4 regions of the Priestia sp. AB genome follow, and region 4 is predicted to be linked to each of the others. Evidence: riboswitches for the same ligand, from Rfam matches in the RefSeq annotation. Region 4 holds a riboswitch; each other region holds the start of a gene.
The links. A riboswitch is a leader RNA that binds a small molecule or an ion and turns the genes downstream of it on or off. The one in region 4 is predicted to bind cyclic di-AMP.
Positions count from the first base shown of each region.

Region 1: it holds a riboswitch for cyclic di-AMP, as region 4 does, so the genes downstream of both, POF52_RS04980 (potassium channel family protein) here and kdpF (K(+)-transporting ATPase subunit F) in region 4, are expected to answer to the same signal.
Region 2: it holds a riboswitch for cyclic di-AMP, as region 4 does, so the genes downstream of both, POF52_RS28870 (cation:dicarboxylate symporter family transporter) here and kdpF (K(+)-transporting ATPase subunit F) in region 4, are expected to answer to the same signal.
Region 3: it holds a riboswitch for cyclic di-AMP, as region 4 does, so the genes downstream of both, POF52_RS30410 (APC family permease) here and kdpF (K(+)-transporting ATPase subunit F) in region 4, are expected to answer to the same signal.

Region 1 covers NZ_JAQMYN010000001.1:972,377-974,577, forward strand. Annotated here, with positions in the region: gene POF52_RS04975 (carboxymuconolactone decarboxylase family protein) at 115-573, shown strand; cyclic di-AMP (ydaO/yuaA leader) riboswitch at 689-833, shown strand; gene POF52_RS04980 (potassium channel family protein) at 958-1,617, shown strand; gene POF52_RS04985 (TrkH family potassium uptake protein) at 1,621-2,201, shown strand, end outside.
Region 2 covers NZ_JAQMYN010000023.1:18,912-21,112, forward strand. Annotated here, with positions in the region: gene POF52_RS28870 (cation:dicarboxylate symporter family transporter) at 65-1,324, opposite strand; cyclic di-AMP (ydaO/yuaA leader) riboswitch at 1,431-1,570, opposite strand; gene POF52_RS28875 (undecaprenyl-diphosphate phosphatase) at 1,844-2,201, opposite strand, start outside.
Region 3 covers NZ_JAQMYN010000034.1:8,605-10,805, reverse strand. Annotated here, with positions in the region: gene POF52_RS30415 (DUF4430 domain-containing protein) at 1-285, shown strand, start outside; cyclic di-AMP (ydaO/yuaA leader) riboswitch at 649-793, shown strand; gene POF52_RS30410 (APC family permease) at 924-2,201, shown strand, end outside.
Region 4 covers NZ_JAQMYN010000004.1:62,558-64,758, forward strand. Annotated here, with positions in the region: gene kdpA (potassium-transporting ATPase subunit KdpA) at 1-754, opposite strand, end outside; gene kdpF (K(+)-transporting ATPase subunit F) at 779-859, opposite strand; cyclic di-AMP (ydaO/yuaA leader) riboswitch at 1,238-1,378, opposite strand; gene POF52_RS13255 (hypothetical protein) at 1,394-1,531, opposite strand; cyclic di-AMP (ydaO/yuaA leader) riboswitch at 1,604-1,746, opposite strand; gene POF52_RS13260 (undecaprenyldiphospho-muramoylpentapeptide beta-N-acetylglucosaminyltransferase) at 2,122-2,201, opposite strand, start outside.

The DNA of each region.
Region 1 (2,201 bases), on a different contig from region 4:
ACCTTCTTTCTCATTAACGTTTCATTTGATTAGTAATAGTAGCTAAGATGTTTTATCTGTAATCTAAAATTTCCATTTTTCTTACTATAATAATTAAAAAGGAGTGAGTAAAAAATGGCAAGAGTTTTGTTAGCAAACGAAGAGGGAACAAATTTTGAAAAAGCATTGAATTTAATTCCGCATGTAAAAAGATTGTATGATGAGCTTTACGACACGCTTTGGAACAGCGATATAGTAGAAAAAGAGACTAAGGAAAAAATAAGGCTTTATCTAGCAGGTGTTAACGGCTGTGAGACGTGTATGAGCATGTCATATGTAGGCGATGAGACGCTTAATCAAAAAGTGTTAAGAGAAAAAGAGCTGGAAGAAAAAGATCGACTGCTGTTTCGATTTATTGATGTATACCGGGTGCGTCCAAGGGAGTTGACGGATGCTGATATGAATCAATTAAAGAAATTTTACAGTGATACGCAGCTGTTAGAGCTTTTAGCTGTTATTAATTTATTTGATCAATTTCACAAAATGATTGTCAGTTTAGATTTATATGATTTTTGCAGCTTGCAGGGCAAGTGAGGTCTTCGCTAAAAATATCTTGACAGACAAAATCCACAGGAGTAAGATAGCTTTCGTAAAGTGAAACGTATCATGAATCGAATCGATTATTCTAAAAAATAGATCATAGACATTTAAATAAAAATCGCTTAATCCATTACGGAGCGGAGGACCCATTATTTACGCACATATTGTGCTCCGGGGTGAATCCTTAAAAAGGTAGGGTTACTCTTAAAACCCGAACCCGACAGCTAACTTCGCAAGCGTTTTGAGGGGGAAGAGTGTGGAAAAACACAGGAGCCTTCCTGTGTTTTTTTGCGCTTTTTTTAAGAAAAAGATGTAATTTTTTAGAAAAAGTATAAGCTAAGAGAACACACAGCAGTTGAAGAAAGGAATAAATACATTATGAAAAAACAGTTTGCTGTATTGGGATTAGGTCGTTTTGGAGGCAGTTTGGTTGAAGAGTTTGCTAATCTGGATGTGGATGTGCTCGCTATTGACCGCAATCAGGAGGTAGTAAATAAATTTAGCAACTCAGCTACATATGTTGTGCAAGCAAACGCGATTGATGAAGCTAGCTTAAAGGGGCTAGGTATTCGCAATGTTGATCATGCTCTTATTTCGTTTGGAGATGATATCGAAGCAAGCGTGCTGGCAACGATGCTTTTAAAAGATATGGGCGTTAAGCAAGTATGGGTAAAAGCAGTGAATATGTATCATCAAAAAGTGCTCGAAAAAATAGGAGCGGATAAAGTCATTCACCCTGAGCGCGATATTGCTAAGCGTATTGCTCATCACGTGGTGTCAGAAAAAATCATTGATTATATTGAATTGTCAAAGGATTATAGTATTGTCGAAATTGTCGCCTCTAAGAAACTTCATAATAAAACGCTGTTTGATTTAAACATTCGTGCCAAGTACGGCTGCAATATTATCGGCTTTCAGCGAAAAGACGGGGAAATGGTGATCTCGCCTACCGCGCATGAAATAATTGAACAAGGAGATATGCTGATTGTCATCGGACATAACCGCGATTTGAACCGTTTTGAAGAAGAAGGAGTTTAACTTATGAAAAAACAAATCATTAAACTCACTCCTCCGCAGCTGCTTGTCTCCATTTTTGGCGGAGGAATTATTATTGGTGCTCTTCTATTGATGATGCCTTTTTCTACTACTGAGCCAATCGGGTGGGTAGATGCCTTTTTTACGTCTACTTCCGCTATGACAGTAACCGGCTTAGCCGTCGTAGATACAGGTACCCGTTTTACCGTCATCGGTCAAATCATTATTATGCTGTTAATTCAAATAGGCGGTCTTGGCATTATGTCATTTGCCGTGTTGATTTTTATGATGCTAGGTAAAAAAATTGGATTTAAAGAGCGTATGCTCGTTCAGCAGGCATTAAATCAAACGAGCGTCGGCGGAGTTGTCCTGCTAGTTAAAAGGCTGTTTATCTTTTCATTTTTAATTGAATTTGTTGCACTTATCTTTTTAGCAATACGCTGGGTTCCGGAATTCGGATGGTCTAAGGGGCTGTTCTTTAGCTTGTTTCATTCAATTTCGGCTTTTAATAACGCAGGGTTTGGGCTACTGTCTGATAACTTAGTGCAGTATGTTGGAGATCCTATTATTAACATAACGATTTCTTT
Region 2 (2,201 bases), on a different contig from region 4:
TATTACGAAAAAAGCTACTTATTCTAATTTTTTGAATAGAATAAGTAGCTTTTTAATTTATAAATTAGCCGGCTCTCATGACCTCTGTACCTTTTTTAGGGTCAAATTTGCCTTCAGATTTAGACATCACAATTGCTGCTAGTGTGTTTCCTACTAAGTTAACAACCGTACGTGCCATATCCATGATTCTGTCTACTCCAGCAATGAAGGCTAACCCTTCTGCCGGAACGCCGATTGTTCCAAGAGTAGCCAGCAATACAACAAATGATGTTCCTGGCACGGCAGCCATTCCTTTAGATGTAACCATCAATACCAGAATGAGCGTCAGCTGTTGAACGATCGTTAAATCAATACCGTACACCTGCGCTAAGAATAACGCTGCAATCGCTTGATAAAGAACGGAACCATCTAGGTTAAATGTATAGCCAATTGGTACAACGAACGATACGATAGCTTTTGGACAGCCCATCTTTTCAAGTTTTTCCATAATACGCGGAAGAACTGTCTCAGAACTAGATGTACTGTATGCTAACAACAGTTCATCTTTCATATAGCGGAATAAGTGGAAAATGTTAATTCCTGCCCATTTCGCAATTCCTCCTAATACAACAAGTAGGAAGAAAATTAACGCTAAGTAAACTAAGATAACAAGCTTTCCTAATGAAAGGAGTGAATCTAAGCCGAATTTTGAAACTGTTACACCAATTAAAGCAAATACACCAATTGGCGCCACTTTCATTACAAGGTTTACCACGTGAAACATTGCGTGAGAAACACCGTCGAAGAATTGTACAACTGGCTTTCCTCTTTCCCCAATTGCCGCTACTCCAAGTGCAAATAACACTGTAAAGAAGATAATTGCTAGCATGTCTCCTTCAACAATTGACTGGAAAAAGTTTGTCGGAACAATGTGTAAGAAAGTTTCAGCCACTGACTTTCCTTCTTGCTGTTTGGATGTTTCAACATATTGTGAAATATCACCCTTTTGTGCTGAATGAATGTCTACACCTTGCCCAGGATGAAAAATATTAGCAACCAATACACCGATTATAATTGCAAAAGTCGTAATAATTTCAAAATAGAGAATGGTTTTAACGCCGAGCTTTCCGACCTGTTTACCGCTCCCTGCTCCTGCAACTCCAACGACTAAGCTTGAGATAACAATTGGAATAACAATCATCTTAATTAATCTTAAAAATAGGTCTCCTAGCGGCTGTAGGTATGTTACTACACGCGGATCGTTAAACCAAATTACCCCTACAAGAACACCGAGGATTAATCCGGTAAAAATCTGCGTAGCCAAACCAAAACGAATTTTTTTCATAGATGTACCTCCCCAAAGATGTATGACATTTGTATATATTTTTCTGAAAAAACAAAAAAAGACTATTCTTAAGAAAGAACAGCCTTTTACTTACGCTATTTTGGGCTCTTTCTCTCAATAAAGCAAACGGGGTTAACTGTCGGATTCGGAATTGAGAGTTTCCTACCTTTTGTAAGGATTCACCCCAAGGCAGCTTTACTGCCGATAATGATTCCCCCGCTCTATACGATTAAGCTTATTATTCAGTTTTTATAAAATTAAAACGATCTATACGTTGTCATACGTTTTTTACAGTCAATAAAACTAAACAGAAGTCTTACTTTTACTTAACTTTATACTGCACAAATATTAATTTACTATTTTTCGACACGTTTTGTCAATACCTATGTTTATAAAACGCTTTCAAAAGGCGATAATATATATTTATGCAAAAAAGCTATTGCAATGTTGCAATAGCTTTTTCTTGCTCTTTGAGTCTCTATTAGAAGTTTAAGGGACTAAAGAACACGCGTGTTTATTTTATAAAAATACAAAATATAGAATAGCTGCTAAAACTATTCGATATAGTGCAAATGGTACTAATTTGATACGGTTAATTAATTTCAGGAAAAAGCGAATAGATACCAGCGCAAAAATAAAGGCGCTGATAAAACCAGCAATAAAAAACGGTAGTGCATCTGATGTGAAATACTGCCAGTTTTTAACCAATGAAAGTCCACTTGCTCCTGCCATGATTGGCACTGCCATAATAAATGTAAAATCTGCGGCTGCCTTATGGCTCATTCCAAGAAGAACTCCTCCTGAAATCGTTGAGCCTGAACGAGAAAAACCTGGCCAAAGAGCAATACATTGAAACAGTCCTATACCCAGTGCTTGT
Region 3 (2,201 bases), on a different contig from region 4:
AGAATTGTAAATGATAAAAACGAGACGATTGCTTCAAAAGAAGTTTCATTTCAAGAAGGTGAGACATTATACGAAGTAACAAAAAGGGCCTTTAACATAGAAGAATCCCAAGGGAATATTATATCTATAAATGGTATCCATTCAATTCCAAAGAAAAATATACATTGGGCTGTTTTTGTAAACAGGAATTTTATAGAGTTAGGTTTAGATGAAGTCACGCTCAATGAAAATGATGAGGTAGTATGGGCTTTGAAAAATTGGGATAATCAAGAAATTTTAAAGTAAATAACATAGAAAATTAAAACATCCTACAAAAAGTAGTTGGTTATTATTCTAACTACTTTTTTGTAAGTTATAATTTCCGATAATGCTGATTATATAAACTAGAGGTGTATATGATATGCAGCTGAAAAGCAGAAAAACCTACCCTGGTGTGTGATAGGGTAGGTTTTTCTGCTACATTATTTAACCAAAGGACTGAAGTCTCACGGCGTCTTGAATAGTTTGCTCAAGATATCAAAATTTATTTATCTACATAAAAGAGAAAAACGAATTATATGAAAATTAGTTTTAATTGAAACGGCTCTTTACAAATGTAAAATTCAGGCGTATAGTACCTACCATACATATATGATCTTGCTATTTTCATACCTTTTATCGCTTAATCCACTAAGGAGTGGGGGACCCATTTTTGTGTGCACTTGCACTTGGGGTGAATCCTTCTGTAAGAAGGTAGGGCTACTCTTAAAGCCCGAATCCGACAGCTAACCTCATAAGCGTTTGGAGAGAAGGTTTGCTTTTATTTGTCCTGGAAAGAACACTAAGCAGAACCTTAGTGTTCTTTTTTGTGTTTTTTTTCTGAGATGGGGAATGATGAGAGTAAACTAATATAAATAATGGCAAAGGGTCCAGGAGGAGTTTAGATGAGTTATTCATCCATAAAACGTTTATTAATTGGGAGGCCACTTAAATCAAAGGAGCTAGGTGAACAAAAGCTAAATAAGGTCAAAGCCTTAGCTATTCTTTCATCCGATGCACTTTCATCCGTGGCATATGGTCCAGAGCAGGTCTTAATCGTACTTGCTACTATTGGAATGATTGCATTTTGGTATTCCATACCTATCGGTATTGGGGTACTTATCCTTTTAACGGCACTTATCCTTTCTTACCGACAAATTATTTATGCCTATCCAGAAGGTGGCGGCGCTTATGTTGTATCTAAACATAACCTTGGAGAGAATGCAGGGCTTATTGCTGGTGGGTCTCTGTTAGTAGACTATATTTTAACCGTATCTGTAAGTATTTCATCTGGAACAGATGCATTAACGTCGGCTTTTCCTGTTCTTCATGATTACAAGGTTATTATCGCTTGCTCATTGGTTATTTTTATTATGGTTTTGAACCTAAGAGGTGTAACAGAATCAGCTTCGGCTTTAGCATACCCTGTCTATTTATTTGTTCTTGCATTGGTTCTTTTAATAGGCGTAGGCATATGGAAAGTAGCCACTGGTCAGGTGTCTCCTGATGTTCATCCGGCTATTGGAACTGCAGTGCCAGGAATTAGCTTATTTTTACTACTACGAGCTTTTTCATCAGGATGTTCAGCCCTTACAGGCGTAGAAGCTATTTCAAATGCTGTAACCAACTTTAGACAACCAGCTGCAAGAAATGCGGTACGTACGCTTGTTGCAATGGGCGTTATTTTAGCTATTTTGTTTTCAGGTGTCATGTTCTTGGCTTATTGGTTTGGAATTGTACCTAAAGCAGAGGAGACGGTTGTTTCACAGCTTGCTTCCCAAGTGTTGGGACGAAATGGTTTCTATTATTTTGTTCAGGGTACAACAGCTTTAATTTTAGTATTAGCTGCCAATACAGGCTTTTCAGCCTTTCCTTTACTGGCTGTTAACTTAGCTGTAGATAAGTATATCCCGCGTATGTTTACGATACGTGGTGATCGTTTGGGCTATTCAAATGAGATTGTGACCCTTGGAATTGCCTCTATCTTGCTTATCATAGCGTTTCACGGTAATACAGAACGGTTAATTCCTTTATATGCTGTTGGCGTATTTATTCCATTTACATTATCTCAAACGGGGATGATTGTTAAATGGTTAAAAGAAAAGCCAGCTGGCTGGCAGGGAAAATTAGTGACCAATTTTATTGGAGCTTTTATTAGTTTCACGGTACTGATTATTTTCTTT
Region 4 (2,201 bases):
CGATTTGTAATACATTGCTCCACGCATTAGGATTTTCAAATGGATGAGCTGAATTGACACCAAAAAATCCCCCTCCGTTGTTGCCTAGCTCTTTGATTGAAAGAAAAGAAGCAACTGCTCCCCTTGCTATTTGCTGTGTTGCCCCTTCTAATGTATGGGCAGTCACCGTTCCGTTTAACGTTTGAGGAACACCTAAAAACGCAAATAAAATGCCTGTTATAAAAGCGATAGGAAGTAAAACACGCGTAATTGATTTCACAAAATCAACAAAAAAGTTTCCCATTTCCTTCCCTGCCAACCCGCGAATAAAAGCGATTGCTACTGCAAGTGCTGTTGCAGGTGCAGCAAACATCATAAATACAACGGCGGCCATCTGCGAGAAATAAGACAAACCTGATTCACCGCTGTAGTGCTGCAAGTTCGTATTTGTCATAAAACTAATGGCCGTGTTAAAAGCAAGGGCCGGATCCATTCCTTTGATGTGGCTTGGGTTAAGCGGCAGTACCCCTTGAAACCGGAAGATAAGATACACCACAAAAATCATGAACGTATTCGCCAAAACGAGAGCAAGTGCATATTGCTTCCACGTCTGATTATGCCCTTTAATTCCTGCCGCTTTAAACATCACCGATTCTATCTTCCCTACTAAGCTAGTGTTTTTATCGTTTGAAAACACATTCGCTATATAAATACCTACGGGCTTTGCAATAAGCGCTACAAAAACAAGCAGCAGCGCAACTGATAGTAGAAAAATCCCCACGTTTTATTCCTCCGCTTATTAAAATTGTTCTGGATTTAACAGTACATATACTAAATAAATTAAAACAAGAACTGAAATACCTAGCAAAATGAACGACATGTTCACTTCTCCTCTCTTTCGTCTACTACATGAGACGACCAGCAAATAATTCCGTACATAGCAGCTGTTAATATGGCAAGTGTTCCAAGCATGATCGTATCCAAGTTGCTCCCTCCTAACTGTTTCTTACCACCAATGATTAAGCGTAGCGACTGTTTCTGTGCGTAAAGCATCACGCCCAAGTGAGCTAGCAGCGAAAGGTTATCTTTGATTGTTTAATCCTCACGTATTGTTGATCTCGTTTTAAAAGCCCTACTATATCCTCTTTACGGTGCAGACATAACCTGCTCTCCTATTTTCCCCATTAAAAAAACCGCAGAAGAGAGTCCTCTTCCGCGGTTTAATGCACGACAAATAAGCCGTGATCGACACGAATTTTTTTACTCCCAAAACGCTTACGGAGTTAGCTGTCGGATTCGGGTTATGGAAGTAACCCTACTCAGTTAAGAGATTCACCCCTAGTACATACGTACAAAATATTGGGTCCCCCGCTCATGATTGATTAAGCGTATATTTGTTATTTAATTTTTAGACTTAATTATGGTTTTTCCTGCTGCGTTTAATACTTTGATTAGCTAACGTAGACAAATAGCGGTTTGCTAGATCAAAAGATTGCTGATCGCATATTGCTCGATATTCAATCATTTGAATCATTTGCTTAGGTAGATGCATCTTGACGCTCCTTTCACCTATATTTTGAAAGGAACGCGCTATCCGCTGCTATAGAAAACGGCCACGATTACACCATCCTCTCTCTTAACGCTTACGAAGTTAGCTGACGGGTTCGGGTCAAGAAAGTAACCCTACTCAATTATGAGATTCACCCCTAATAATTGGGTCCTCCGCTCTTCCCCTCTCTTTCAGGAAAGACTCAGCGTGTCACTGTGGAACGTTTCATGAGAGTAATCTTACTCCTGTTAAAATTTACTGTCAACAACATTTTTTGAAATTTTAAAAGCTTTATTTTTCCATGGGTATTCATTATTTTAAAATAATAGATTCAAAGAAAAAAAGGTTGTGATATAACTAAATGTATCCCTTCTAAAGACGAACAAATGGGATACATCAGCTGAGCCGATTGTGACACTGCAATTGATTTTCGTGCAAGACTTCGCTTTGTCCTCCAATCAACTGCTAGAAGGATCTGAACAGGTGAAACCTACGTTCACTTTAACAAAAAAAAAACGAACCACTAATCAAAAACCTTGATCAATAGTTCGTTTTTTACTTCGGCTAAAGTACGTTTGTCTCAGCCTCTTTTTTTAGTTCATTTTCTCAATTTCATTTACAAGAATTGAAATGGCATCCGTTTTTGTTGCTTCACGCATTGTACGCTTCATCG